DNA from 2 places in the Rossellomorea sp. YZS02 genome. Region 2 is predicted to be linked to the other one. Evidence: predicted binding sites of a transcription regulator. Region 2 holds the regulator's gene; the other holds the start of a gene.
What was found. The regulator LexA, encoded in region 2, represses DNA repair genes until DNA is damaged. The targets are predictions, from matches to a motif close to CGAACATATGTTCG.
Positions count from the first base shown of each region.

Region 1: the regulator LexA is predicted to act here: its motif matches at 2,070-2,083, upstream of dndB (DNA sulfur modification protein DndB).

Region 1 covers NZ_JAXBLY010000013.1:3,575-11,307, reverse strand. Annotated here, with positions in the region: gene dndC (DNA phosphorothioation system sulfurtransferase DndC) at 1-894, opposite strand, end outside; gene dndB (DNA sulfur modification protein DndB) at 896-1,993, opposite strand; gene dptF (DNA phosphorothioation-dependent restriction protein DptF) at 2,187-4,475, shown strand; gene dptG (DNA phosphorothioation-dependent restriction protein DptG) at 4,479-5,882, shown strand; gene dptH (DNA phosphorothioation-dependent restriction protein DptH) at 5,863-7,733, shown strand, end outside.
Region 2 covers NZ_JAXBLY010000009.1:151,003-158,735, forward strand. Annotated here, with positions in the region: gene spoVK (stage V sporulation protein K) at 1-629, shown strand, start outside; gene SLH55_RS11090 (trimeric intracellular cation channel family protein) at 680-1,288, opposite strand; gene hflX (GTPase HflX) at 1,492-2,745, shown strand; gene SLH55_RS11100 (methionine gamma-lyase family protein) at 2,764-4,032, shown strand; gene SLH55_RS11105 (MerR family transcriptional regulator) at 4,181-4,597, shown strand; gene glnA (type I glutamate--ammonia ligase) at 4,634-5,968, shown strand; gene lexA (transcriptional repressor LexA) at 6,163-6,783, opposite strand; gene SLH55_RS11120 (LysM peptidoglycan-binding domain-containing protein) at 6,940-7,266, shown strand; gene SLH55_RS11125 (recombinase family protein) at 7,278-7,733, shown strand, end outside.

The DNA of each region.
Region 1 (7,733 bases), on a different contig from region 2:
AATAGAAGATAACCAGTTTCTAAAGTTTAATAACGGCTTCATCCAGTCATGCCCAGTTTGAATAAATCCAGAAAGTGCTTTATCTTCATTTACCACTGTACATACCCAGCAACCAAAGCGACTATTACCACAAGAACCTGCTGTATCTTTAACCGTCTTATCTACGACTAATGGACATTCTCCACTGCTTGAGTCTTGATAAAGTCTATGTAGCTCATAGTTGTCGTCTCCCCATGGAGAAGGGTTATTCAATAGGTAATCCCACACATCATCTAAATCAAATGCTTTAATTGGTGCGTATACATATGCATTCGATAAAGTTGAGTGACGCATCAGAACTTTTCCCTCAACAGTATGGGAACGAATGACATTGGCTCTTGTAGCACTTTCGTCTTCTCGTACGCCTAACACCATGATGACTTCACCAAAAGAGTTTACTTTATCTGTAATAAATTGATTGGCCGGATCAATTTTTAATCGATCCGTACACCAACGAAATTGCTGGTTCGGAGATGGATAACCTTTTCCAATAATGTTATACCAGAAAGATTGCTCCGCAACTGGTTTTACTTTGTGTGTTTCAATTGGTAAACCTAAGTCTAATGCTTTTTCCTGCACTTTCCGTAATGTCTGATTAATCGATTGAATAATCAGAGGTGTCTCTACAAGAGTATCTGACGAGATCACATATATTTTTTTGTGAAGCTTCTCTGGTGGTAATTCTTTTAATGCTTCAAATACAAGTTGTACGACTACTGTTGAGTCTTTTCCTCCGCTATATCCAACTACCCATGGTCTGTCATCGGATAGGTATACGTCAATAATTTGTTCTTTTGCTTTATCTATGACTGTTTTTTCTTCAGTTAAGAGACTTGAAATAATTCCCTCGCTCATTTTAATGATCCCCTTGCTTAAATTTATTCTCTATGTTCATCTCGTGTTCAAGAAGTGGCAATCCTAGTAAGGTCTTAATTTTATTTGTAGTTAGTTGGATGGTATGGTTGTTCTTTTGGATTCTGCCATTCTGGTTAAACGCTCTTCCTAACCAAAACTCTGTGTTTGCACGATTCCAGTCTATTGAAGACAACTTTTGTAAATGTTTTTTCCAATCTTCGGTATGGAACTCCCTTAGATATTTACCTAACACTCCAATAGCTTCAATGAAAACTCCGTGACCAACGATAAAGTTTGCTCTTAAATCTCTAGGAGAAAGCTTTTTGTTTAAAACATCGTTCCATTCAACAATACTTTCTGTGAGGGTTTGCCAGAATTCGAACAAGAATTGTTTATCATCATCAGAAATAGAATCGCCTTTCGTTTTTCCTAGAAGCTTAAGATTTGTATTAAAAACATGATTTAGAGCTAAAATCTTAGGTGAATTCTTAGAAAGAGATACTCTTTCTCGGTCTGTATATCGTTTCAACAATGGAATTTCTTTAACAATTTCTTTTGTCACGAGTGCCAGTTTATCACGGTGATCATACAAAATACCAATAGAAGAAGTCGTATTTACAGCATGGCGATTTAGGTCGGAGAAGATTTGTTGTGATTTTGTTAATCCCTCATCATGAAAGAACACAACGGAAATGGTCTCAGACCCTATTTCAGGTGATATTTTTAATGCTTCTTCTATAGCGGCACGCCGATGCTGTCCATCATTGATTAAAAAGCGCGCATCTAAAGCAACTCGTAATTGGCCAAGATCTTTTGAAGAAGGGTCCTGTCCAAAAGGAACAAATTCCAACTCTCCATCAATAGAGGCTGTTAAAGAAGAAAATACATAATCACGATTATTTTCTACAATATAATTTGTAATCTCAGGAATTCTGGTTTTATTAAGAATCCTTTGAGCCCTATGTTCTGGTGGGATCTCGTCCTCATCAAATAAGAAAATCTTAGGGATAATTCTTAATGGACACATTGCTACATAATATTCCTTATCTGCCTGAATCCCCTTAATTGCAGGGAAAGTATAACTAAATGCCGCATCCATGTGTACAACCTCCATTTTACGTACGTAATTTTATGATATTATTATATACCTTTATTAAGTGATCTTCAATTAAATACGAACCTTTATTCGTATATTTAATAAAACATTTTCTGGAAAGTAAGGTGGGATATCAATTTTTTGTCAGTTGTATGTTAAAATTGTTACAAAAGAGACACTTCGGAGATGATGAGAAATGAGTACAGATGAACAATTTTTCCTGAGTTTTATAGATGAGATCAATCCTGTTGCAGCTCAAAATGCAAAGAAAATGGAAGAACTTCTTTTTGAAGATGCCAGTAGCTCCATTGTAAAAGGTAGATTATTTGCAGAAGCGGTATTAAACGAGGTTTTTAAGATTGAAGAGATTGAAGCTCCTTATGTAAATTCGCTTTATGATAAAATTTCATATTTAACTCGTGGAGGATACATCGAGAGGGAAGTTCAACAATCGTTTGATACGATTCGGTTATCAGGTAATAAAGCCGCTCATGATGGTGGATTTAACGATATAACAGTAGCTTTCAAATTACATAAAGAAATGTACAATATTGCGGTTTGGTTTGTTGAGGTATATTCAGTAAAACAAATCAAAATACCACTATATGAAACTCCTAAACCTCCAAAAAAGGAAGCAAATATTGAAGATCTTGTTCAGAAAAAAATCATGCAATTATTAGGTTCTAATGGATTTCCAAAATTAGTGCCAGGAGAAGAACAAGAAGAAAAGCAGCCTACTACTCCTTTTAGTGTAAAGGAAAATAGTTTGTTTGATGAGAAGATTGGAGAAGGAGAGAGCTATCTATTAAGAAAGCTAAAACGGCTACAGGACTCCTCACAGGAAGCGATTGAGAACGCAAATCAATTCAGTCGTTTTAAGAATTATATGCATGTGGATCGGAAGATTCAGTTAGATTTTGAACATATTTTAGAAGGGAGAAATGGCCTATCAAACGGGAACTTAATTTTGTTATGTGGAAGTGTGGGGGATGGTAAGTCTCACTTACTAGCATATCTTAAGGAAAATAAACCTCACCTTATTGATGCATATACCATTTATAATGATGCAACTGAAAGCTTTTCTCCAGGGAAAAATGCGATGGAAACACTGGAAGAAGTTTTGAAGAGCTTCTCTGATCAATATATAGAGGATACCAGTGAGAAAGTAATACTAGCCATTAACATGGGGGTTCTTCACAACTTTATCCATACTAAGCATAACGAATACTCTTATCAAAAGCTAAGAGATTTGGTAGAGGAGAGTGAATTGTTCTCACCAAATATTACTACACATTACTCCAGTGGTAATTTCGATTTGCTAAGCTTTGGTGACTACCATCCATATGAATTAACAAAAGATGGTCCAACTTCGAGCTTTTATTTTACTTTAATGGAAAAAATCTTCTCTAATCATGAAGAAAACCCCTTTTACAGAGCTCTTGTAGAAGATGAGAAGAGAGAATTTAATACTATGGCACACGAGAATTACAGAATGTTGCAGAATGAATTTGTACAGAAACAAATTGTAAATCTCTTAATCGAAGCCATTGTAAAATACAAATTAGTTATCTCAGCACGGGCATTTTTAAATTTCATTGCAGATATCATTATTCCAGATGATGTTCGCACAACAGCCATTATGTCTGAATTTGAGGTGCTTAAAAATGCTGTTCCTACTCTACTTTTTAATAGGAAAGAGAGATCTGTCATTCTGAAAGCATTAAGTTATGGAGACCCGATTCATAAGAGGTCTATTTATATAGATCAAATTGTCATTGATCTTAACACCCTAAGCGATTGGGGGAATTTAATTGAAGACAATATAGTTTCTGAAACAGCAGCAAAATGGTTAAAACCACTGGCTCAGGAAACAAACCTAACTAACTATTCCTTTGATTTGTTTTTCAAGACATTTATTCGAATCGCATCACTAACAAATAAGCAATTTGCGGCTAAATTGACGGATCCAATGTACACTTCTTTTATGAAATATCTTTATTATTTTAATGTAGGAGAAAAAGCACAGATTATCAATTTTTATGGGGAAATAAAATCGGCCATTTTCAATTGGAAAGGGTCGCCCAAGAGAGAGTATATCTATCTTAATAAGCCAGATGAGAAGTTCAGAATTGCTCAAAAGCTTGTACTGAGACCTACTGTTACTCATATTAAGCAAAGTACAGAGGATGTTCTATACTCTTTTAAATCTTCTATCTTAATGGGTTACCATAAGGGTGATCATGAGACAAAAGAATTTTTAGATATAGACTTTCCCTTATATGAATTAATGATGAAAGTGGAAGATGGGTATCGCCCAAATAAAAAAGATATAGAAGACGCAATCAAGTTTGTAGAGTTTATAGAGAAATTAATGGTCTTTGGAGAGAAAAGAAATGAGCTACTAATTCATTACCCAAATGACAAGAAATTCTACAAAATTAAGAAAGATGATTTTGAGCGTTTCGTCTTTGAAAGGGAGAAATAAGAGATGAGTCATCTTTATATTGAACATTTAAATAAACATTTAATCAAAAAAAACAAGCATGATGTAGGAGAAGTCCTTGATGTTTTGCCCTTCTTAACTAAGAGGACGGGGGCCATTAAGGGGAATTTTAATCAGGTTCTCGGTGAGTTTGTTCGCTTTAACTCATCTTTGGAATTAGACTCCCATGCGTATTCTGAAATTGAAACGTTTACGACCGATGAACAAAACAAATATAGTGAGCATATTGCAAGTAAAGTAGAATTTCTAGATGATAGCGATGCTCCTTATGATTTCGTTCGCTTTTTAAATCAACATCTGTCTAATGAAGATGAGATTAAACCTATTCACCCATATTTATTTAATTACATCCCTAATGAACGGTTTGAAGGGGAATTTAAGAAATATGCACAATTCTTGAGTGAGACACTTGCATTAGAAAATAATGAGATCAAAGAAATCTTTATGAATAAAAAATCAGAAGACATTTTGACTGAGTTAGTACTAAGTCAATTGGATGGTCTTAAAGAAGCAAAAGGGAAAAGAAGACAATATCAACAGCTAATTGCCCCTTTAGTGAAGTGTTACCAAGAAGATTTAATCTTTCTCAGTAAGCATAAGGATTATTTCTTAGCATCGTTTCCTTTGTTGACTCATTTCTATACATTAATGTATGCAATGCAACTATTGTTTAAGTTTGAGCAATTCACTAATGCAAATTTTGATGAAGTCACTCCTTTATACTTTGCATTAGAGTGGGAAGCAATTAGTAAACGGAGAAGTGCAGCAGACGAAATATTAGGATATAAGTTTATTAAAGAAAATGCCAAGAAATTGTTCCCGCATATCCACACGATTTCTCATTTAAGTCACAATGTTTTTCAGGAAGACAAGGAAGATCGTTTGAATTTTATTCCTTACAGTACTCTATACGAAAGAATAAAAAATAAAGGTGTGAGTTTTGAACAGGAATTTCTACTCGAACTAAAGGAATGGATCAATTTATATAAAAAGCTACCGTTTACAAACATAACCATTGAAGATAACTCAGAAACCCTGCCAGAAGCATTTAAGGTGTTATTTGCGTGTCTCCAAAAGGGAACGAGTAGTAGTGTAGCTGATAAATTCGGTAAGAATATTGAAGACCTTGCTTCCGACCAGTTCGTTAAGAGTAGGGGAAGTATAGGAAATGTATTAAATATCAAACATGAATTCTTGCTATTGATTACAGCTGTATCTGTCAAAGACAAAAGAATACCTTTAAATGAACTATTCCATGAATTTGAAAAGAGAGGAATAGCACTGGATCGTTATTCTAAAAAAGAAGTGATGAACCTATTCGATAACTTGAATATTATCGATAAAAAAAGTGATAGTGGTGATGCTCAGTATGTCAAACCAATTTTATAATTACATCGTTTCTACGTTAATTGATTACTTTAAAACAACCGTTGTTAAACCCGGAAATAGATATTACCTACAATTAGATAATCAAAAGGAACTAAGTCATTTAATAAGTTCTTTGAGAGAGATTACTAATATCCAAACTTTCTCGTACCAGCATAATCAAGGAGACAAATATGAAACTTTCTCTATACCATTTAATGGTGTGAAATTGGTTATTGCCCATACCTCTAAAAATGTTTCCCCTGATTTTTTAGTTACATTAAGAAATCTAGTTGGTGAGCAAAAGGGAGGGTGGAACCAAACCGCGCTTCTTAGTGTAGTAACTGAGCAACTGGACTCTATCCAGGGAGGAAGTAGTGATCTTCAAAAAGAGGGGATGCCTCTTCATATTAATTCCATCTTCTCTAATCTAAAAATTAAAATAGAGAATAGCGGACTTGAAAAGGTTGATCAGATTATTTTACAAGACAATTTAGATAACCTCATTAAAGAACAGTCATTTCAGCAAATTACTCTCTTCGACTTTGAAGACATTTTTAATACATTAGAGAGAGGCTCTATTGAAGACCAAGAATATCATAAGTTTGGCATATTCAAAGATGACGATTTAGCAACCTTTAAAGGGAAAGATCAGAAAAATAGGCTAAATGAAAATCGTGAACTTTTTGATTTTGTCAGAAGGTATCATGATCTAGGTTTAGGGGATGAAGAGTTAGAGAAAAGGTTTTCTCCAAAAGGAGTTAAAGAATTAAAGGACTCTGAATGGATAAATCTATCCTATTCACAAGTTCATAAAGCTCATGAGGACTATAAAAGAAGTATTGGAACGAAAAAAGTCGATTTACAAACAATTAAAGTAAATGAAAAGCTGAATATATGGAATAAACCCCATAAAGAATCGTCTGCAGGAAAGAGAAAAAGACACTTAATAATTTTTAACCCTGACCAACTGCCTGAAATTAAGGTGCAGGCAAATTTTCAGTTTGCGGGTGATATAAAGAGTCTATCAAACGAGTATCTTACCGTTCAAAATCAATTCAAATCTTCTTGTTCTGCTGACGTAAAAAAGAACAATATTGAAGTAAGCATTAGAGTTGAAAAAAATAATGTAACCTTTACAAGGTTCACTTACAAACATGATAAAAAAGCTGGATTAGGTGCTGATTTCCTAATAGCTGTAGTGCCTTTAGAGCCTATCAATTTAGATAAGTTTAAATCCAATTATACGATAGACCCTATTCAAAAAGTTATTGGTCTCCAGTATGAGGGAGATCAAGTCGTCCTAGGTCAAGGATTTGATAAACAGACTATAGAAGTAGAAAAACATGATCAATCGGTCAACATTTCAGAAGATAATCAAGTGACAATTAAGCCACTTCCAGAAGCATTTAATGATGAAGATGAGCTGAAAATAAACTTATCATTTGGCGAAGTCCATGTACCAGTCTTACTTAAAAACGAATTACAGGAATCCATGCCTATAAATGGTCAGAGACTTTGGAGGCTTATTAGGGAAAAAGGTCAGGATATACAGTGGATAAAAGAAAATAATAGACTAGTTCTTGAGAACAGTGAATTTTATATGCACTCAGAATATAAACAGTATTTTCATTGGGAAGATACTTGGGTTGAAGAAGGTATGAAATTCGCTAAATTTGATTCCGATCAGCTTTTACAAGAAGATCTTAAATTAAGTGACGACCTTAGAGAAGCCTATAGTAGGTTTATTACGTATTTTAAAACCTGGAATTCAATCCCTAGCTTGTCTTATGTTACTCCTGATTATGAGACAAGGGCGAAAGAATTTCTTTCAGCCTATGTGAACGAGATTAAAGATTTCAGAAATGGAACTCC
Region 2 (7,733 bases):
TTATAGGGAAACTCTTCTTGAAAATGAATGTTCTTTCGAAAGGGCATTTGATCGAGGCAGAGAGGGCTGACCTTGTCGGTGAATATATTGGTCATACGGCACAGAAGACACGGGATTTGGTGAAAAAGGCTTTAGGCGGCATTCTATTCATCGATGAGGCTTATTCGCTTGGAAGAGGTGGAGAGAAGGATTTTGGAAAAGAGGCAATTGATACACTTGTGAAGCATATGGAAGATAAGCAGCATGATTTCATCTTGATTCTGGCAGGTTATTCGAGAGAAATGGAGCACTTTCTCACATTGAATCCAGGTCTTCAATCACGATTTCCCCTTGTGTTTCACTTTCCTGACTATTCAGTTGATCAGCTGATGGAAATCGGTAAGAGAATGCTGGATGAGAAGCAATATTTGTTGAGTCATGATGCAGAAAGGAAAATTCGCGAACATTTGAATGTAGCTAAAAATACTCTAACTCCAGTGGCATTTTCCAATGGCAGATATGTTCGAAATATACTTGAAAAATCGATTAGGGCTCAGGCGATGAGACTCTTGCTGGAGAATTGTTTTGATCGGCATGATCTGTTAACCATTCGGAGTAACGATCTCGTATTTACGAAGTCCTCAGAATAAATAAATGATAATCAAAAAACAATGCATTCAAATTTGAATGCATTGTTTTTTTATACATGGGCGCGTAAACTCCGATTCGGAAGCCTCCATTTATATAGATAGGAAAGAACGCGCAAAGCCGTCGTAATGACGAATAAGGAATACAACTCCAACGCAGTATGAACAACGCCAAGTCCTATTGCGGCTCCACAAAGAACGGCCCACACAGCATATATTTCAGATCTCAGAACTAAAGGCTTACGGCCTGCCAGAAGATCACGGATGATTCCCCCGCCACTCCCTGTCAACACGGCAGCAACGATAATCGCGCTGATGGGATGGTTCATCTGAGAGGCATATAATGCCCCTTGTATCGCAAAAGCGGAGAGACCGATGGCATCAAAGAAATTTCCCCATCTTCTCCAATGTTTTAAGAGATTGTTAGGAAATAGGAATACGGCTGTTATAGAAAGAAGGGCAATCTGAAACAGCATTCCTTGTTCCCAAAGTGCAGATACCGGTACACCGATCAGTAAATTCCGAATGGCTCCCCCACCGAAGGCAGTAACAATCCCTAATATATAAACACCGAGGATATCATATTCCTCTTCCATGGCGATGATAGCTCCTGAAATAGCAAAAGCAATGGTACCGATGATACTCAGTACTTCCCACGTCATACACATTCCTCCTCACCCTATTACAATATGCTACATGCCACTATGTAGAATCTTGAAGTGGTGTTATGTCATAATCAAACATACTGATTTTAACACGTATGTGCTTATTTGCAACCATTTTTCATTCCTTTTTACATAGAGTTTACGGGGAGGATTTGATATGATGAGAAATAGAATGAAAAGGAAAGAAAGAAGGATGATCATTGAAGAATGAAGCGATTGAAAAAGTCATACTGGTTGGGTGTCAGCTGGAAGAAGATGACTTGCGTTTTCAATATAGTTTAAGAGAGCTTGAAGATCTAACTGAAACCGCTCAAGGTAAGGTTATCGCTACCATCACACAAAAGCGCGACCGGATACACCCGAGTACATATATAGGAAAAGGAAAAGTGGAAGAACTGATTCTTTTAGAAGAACAGCTTGAACCGGATATCATCATTTTTAATGATGAATTATCTCCCAGTCAGATAAGGAACTTATCGAGTGAGTTAGGTGCGAGGGTAATTGACCGAACCCAGCTGATACTGGATATTTTCGCCGGTAGGGCCCGTTCAAGAGAGGGGAAATTACAAGTAGAACTTGCTCAGCTTCAATACCTGCTTCCGAGATTAATCGGTCAGGGAGCATCCCTTTCAAGATTGGGAGGAGGGATCGGAACGAGGGGACCGGGTGAGACGAAGCTTGAAAGCGACCGACGTCATATTCACCGGAGAATCGATGAAATCAAGAAGCATTTACAAACGATTGTGGATCATAGAGAACGATACCGGGAACGAAGAAAACGTAATAAAGCCTTTCAAATCGCTCTCGTGGGGTATACGAACGCTGGTAAGTCCACATTGTTCAATAGAGTTTCTATGGCAGATTCGTATGAAGAAAATCAATTATTCGCTACATTGGATCCTATGACCAGGAAAATGACGTTACCCTGCGGCTATCACACGTTACTTACAGATACGGTAGGATTTATTCAAGATTTACCGACCTCTTTGATCGCGGCATTCAGGTCCACCCTTGAAGAGGTGAAAGAAGCTGACCTTCTGCTTCATATAGTAGATAGTTCCAATCCTGATTACAGTCAGCATGAAAAGACTGTTCAATCTTTATTGGAGGATTTGAATATGGACGGTTTGCCACAATTAACGGTATATAATAAGAGGGATTCTATGATCCCGGAATTTGTGCCTGCCGGGGAATCGGACTGCATCCTGATCAGTGCCTTAAGCGAAAGAGATCGAGGAAAGCTATTATTAAAAATAGAAGATATCGTGAAAACACATATGGTACCTTATCATGCGTTTATTCCGGCTGATGAAGGAAAACTCCTTTCACAGTTGAAGAGTGAAACCATTTTAAGGAAATTGGAATTCCTGGAAGAACGTACTGTATATGAATTGACCGGATTTCATCTTGAGGACCACCCAGTTGCAGGAAGCATCAAGAAATTTCATAGGTAAAAGGGGAACAAAAATCTTATGTTTGAACATTTAGTAAACGGAACTACATTAAAACCGCTGGTATCCAAAGTAGAGTCTGACATCAAGGAGATACACAAACAAATCGACGAACGTGCTGAAAGTAACCAATTCAACGTTCTAAGATCTTTTCAAAAACACCGGGTGAGTGATTCTCATTTTATCCCGTCAACTGGATACGGATATGACGATGCCGGGAGAGACACGTTGGAAAGTATTTACGCTGATGTATTCGGGGGAGAGGCGGGTCTTGTAAGGCCTCAAATCATTTCCGGTACACATGCGATCTCCATCGCGTTGTTTGGGGTGCTTCGACCTGGTGATGAACTTATTTACATTACAGGGAAGCCTTATGACACACTTGAGGAAATTGTCGGTATACGGGGAGAGGGGACAGGATCTCTCAAGGACTTCCAGATTGGCTATCAAAGTGTCGATTTAGATCAGTCAGGAAAAGTCGATTTTGAAGCGGTATCAAAGACGATATCTACTAAAACGAAAATGGTGGGAATTCAGCGCTCTAAAGGCTATGCTAATCGACCTTCATTTACAATAGAAGAAATAAAGGAAATGATCAACTTCATTAAAGAAATCAACCCTGAAATCGTTGTGTTTGTAGATAACTGCTACGGTGAATTTGTAGAGGAACTCGAGCCTTGTCATGTCGGTGCAGATCTCATAGCCGGTTCCCTCATCAAAAATCCCGGAGGAGGTCTGGCTAAGACAGGAGGCTACATCGTTGGTAAGAATGAATACGTAGAAGCCTGTTCATTCCGGATGACTTCTCCCGGAATCGGTGCGGAAGCGGGAGCATCCCTGTACAGTCTGCAGGAGATGTATCAAGGATTCTTTCTGGCACCGCATGTGGTGGCGCAATCACTGAAGGGTGCTGTCTTCACATCGGCACTTTTAACAGAGATCGGGATGAACACTGATCCTTCACCATTTGCCGTTCGTACAGATTTAATCCAGTCGGTGCAATTCGATGATCGAGATAAAATGATTGCATTTTGTCAAGCTATTCAGTTTGCCTCTCCAATCAATTCACATTTCACTCCATATCCAAACTATATGCCTGGTTATGAGGACGACGTCATTATGGCGGCGGGAACGTTTATTCAAGGATCGAGCATTGAATTATCAGCTGATGGACCGATTAGACCTCCATATGTTGCCTATGTTCAAGGTGGATTGACTTATTCACATGTCAAAATCGCTGTTTGCTCGGCAATAGACAAGTTAATCCAAAAAGGTTTAATCACCATTTGAAAAGGATAATAAAGAAGTAATTGGATAGTCTAAAGTCGACTATCCTTTTCTAATGATTACTTATGTAAGAAAAGCTAACATTTGATTGACAGAACTCCTGACATTACATATAATATACTCAAGAAGGAAAACAAAAGGAGGAATCAAGATGAGCGGTAATGAAATTCGTCGAACGATGGCATTATTTCCTATTAGTATTGTCATGCAGCTCACGGACTTAACGGCTCGTCAGATTCGATACTATGAAGAGCACCAGCTGATAAACCCTGCACGAACTGAAGGGAATCGCCGGCTCTTTTCCTTGAATGACATTGATAAGTTATTAGAAGTAAAGGATCTGTTAGATCAAGGTATCAACATGGCCGGAATTAAAAAGATTTTTTCTGTGTCCAGTCATAATGAAAACAAAGTAGTATCTGACGTAAGTAATGAAAAGGAAGAAAAGGCACGACAGGATCTATCTGACGATGAGCTGCGTAAATTGCTTCGAAATGAATTAATGCATTCCGGTCGATTCAATCGATCATCCCTTCGTCAAGGTGATATGTCACGCTTTTTTCATTAAATAAACCTTTAATAAACTTGAGGAGGAATTACGTAAATGGCAAAGTATACTAGAGATGATGTGTTAAGATTAGCGAATGAAGAAGGAGTAAAGTTCATTCGACTACAATTCACTGACATTTTAGGGACGATAAAGAACGTAGAAATCCCTTTAAGTCAGCTTGAAAAAGCATTGGATAACAAGATGATGTTTGATGGTTCTTCAATCGAAGGATTCGTTCGTATTGAAGAATCGGATATGTATCTTTTCCCTGATTTGGATACATGGTTGGTTTTCCCATGGACAGCTGAAAAAGGAAAAGTGGCCCGATTGATCTGTGATATTTACAATCCGGATGGCACTCCATTCGAGGGTGATCCTCGTAACAACCTAAAACGTATCTTAGGTGAAATGGAAGAGCTAGGGTTTACTGACTTCAATCTTGGACCTGAGCCGGAATTCTTCCTCTTTAAATTAGATGTTAATGGTGAACCTACATTAGAATTAAACGATAATGGTGGTTATTTCGATTTAGCTCCTACCGATCTAGGGGAAAACTGCCGTCGTGATATCGCTTTAGAATTAGAAGAGATGGGCTTTGAAATCGAAGCATCTCACCATGAAGTAGCACCTGGTCAGCATGAAATTGACTTCAAGTATGCAAATGCCTTAAAGGCTTGTGACGATATTCAAACATTTAAATTAGTGGTTAAAACGATTGCACGTAAACATGGTTTACACGCAACCTTCATGCCAAAACCATTATTTGGAGTGAACGGTTCAGGAATGCACTGTAATATGTCACTATTCAAAAACGGTGTCAACTCTTTCTTTGATGAAAAAGGTGATTTGCAACTAAGTGATACTGCCCGCCAATTCCTGGCTGGTATCATTAAGCATGCTACTGCTTTTACGGCAATTACAAATCCAACTGTCAACTCATACAAGCGTCTAGTTCCAGGATACGAAGCACCTTGTTATGTTGCATGGTCTGCACGTAACCGAAGCCCTTTAATCCGTATTCCGGCTTCTCGTGGATTAAGTACACGTGTTGAAGTGCGCAGTGTCGATCCTGCGGCAAACCCTTACCTGGCAATGGCTGTATTACTGGCAGCAGGATTAGATGGCGTGAAGAACAATCTGCCAGCTCCTAAGCCGATTGACCGCAACATCTATGTTATGGACAAAAAAGAGCGTGAAGAAGCAGGTATCGTAGATCTACCGGCAACATTGCATGCTGCTCTTGAAACTCTTAAAACAAATGAAGTAATCGTTAAATCTCTTGGAGAACACATCTTCGAACACTTCGTGGAAGCGAAAGAAATCGAATGGGATATGTTCCGTACACAAGTACATCCTTGGGAGCGCGAGCAATATATCCAAATGTATTAATAACAAGAACCCCCGACACTTTAGGTGTCGGGGGTTTTATCTTTCCGGAAACAGACTGTTCGTAGATTAAGTTCTTAAAGTGAAGATAGATCGAAAAATCCGGGAATGGAGCACTGATCAGCTCCATTCCCGGATTTATTAATGGTTATTATTGATCGTAAAGCTTTAGGCATGATGCATGCGGGATATGACTGTTAATGTACTTGACGATACACACCAACCACTTTGCCTAAAATGGAAACGTTTCGGAGTATGATCGGTTCCATAGTTGAGTTTTCAGGTTGAAGCCGGACGTAATCACGCTCTTTAAAGAAACGTTTAACTGTTGCCTCGTCTTCATCCGTCATGGCTACGACAATATCCCCGTTATTCGCTGTTTGTTGTTGGCGTACAATGACAAAATCCCCGTCGAGGATCCCGGCTTCAATCATACTGTCCCCCATGATTTCCAACATGAAAACCTGTTCATCCGAAGGTGCCATCCGTTCGGGTAGGGGGAAGAATTCTTCCACATTTTCCACTGCTGTGATGGGTTGACCTGCGGTGACCTTCCCGATTAGTGGAACATTCACTACTCTTTGTCGAGGTATCGTATCCTCATCTAAGTCCAGAATTTCAATAGCCCTTGGTTTAGTGGGATCGCGCCGAATCAGACCTTTACTTTCAAGCCTGGCCAAATGTCCGTGTACGGTGGAACTAGAAGCAAGACCGACGGCTTCGCCGATTTCACGTACGGAAGGCGGATAGCCTTTTTCTCTAACTGATATTTTAATATATTCGAGTATGTCTTGCTGTCTTTTAGACAATTTTGTCATGTTCACGCACCTCTATTATAGATCTTATGTTCCCATTATAGCATGTCTCTTCCATTGATACAAACATAAGTTCGAATTTTCATTGACACCAAACGGATGTTCGTATTACAATGATCATATCGAAACAGAACAAACATTCGTATAGGGGGTAATTTTATGTTAACACATATCTGGTCTCGATTCTCATACATAATCATATTTATTGCTTTAGTTCTTTTATCAGCTGCCTATTTAGTCATCAACACAGCCAATCAGCCTTCATATCAAAGTATCACCGTCAAGGATGGAGACACTCTTTGGACTATTGCCAAACAGTATAATGAAGAATATTCTATGACAGTGGAAGAATTTATCGCCTGGGTGGGAGAGGAAAATGAATTAACCTCGTTTTCCATTAAGCCGGGTGATTCACTTGTACTACCAATAGAAAACCCAACCATATCAACACAATCAGACTACGAACTGGTAATGAATGAAGAATAGAGGGATAGAAGATGAAAGCTGTAATATACTGCAGGGTAAGTACAAAGAAAGATTCACAGGAGACATCCCTGGAGCGGCAGGAAATAGAGCTGATAAAATTAGCACAGGAGTATCATTCTGATATAGTGGCAGTAATTAAAGACCAAGCCAGCGGATTTGAATTGGATCGTCCAGGTGTATTAGAACTATTGGACAGGGTGAAAGACGATAGCATTGAAGCTGTCTTCATTCAAGATGAGACGAGGATCGGCAGGGGAAATGCAAAAATAGCCCTTATTCACTGCTTGTTAAAAGAGGGTGTAAAGATCATCAGCCATACCCATAATGGGGAACTTCACTTGTCCGAATCTGATTCTATGGTCATTAACATTGTCAGTATGGTAGAAGAATATCAAAGGAAACTTCATAATTTAAAAATCAAAAGAGGTATGAAAAGGGCTGTGGAAAATGGTTTTCAACCACATAAA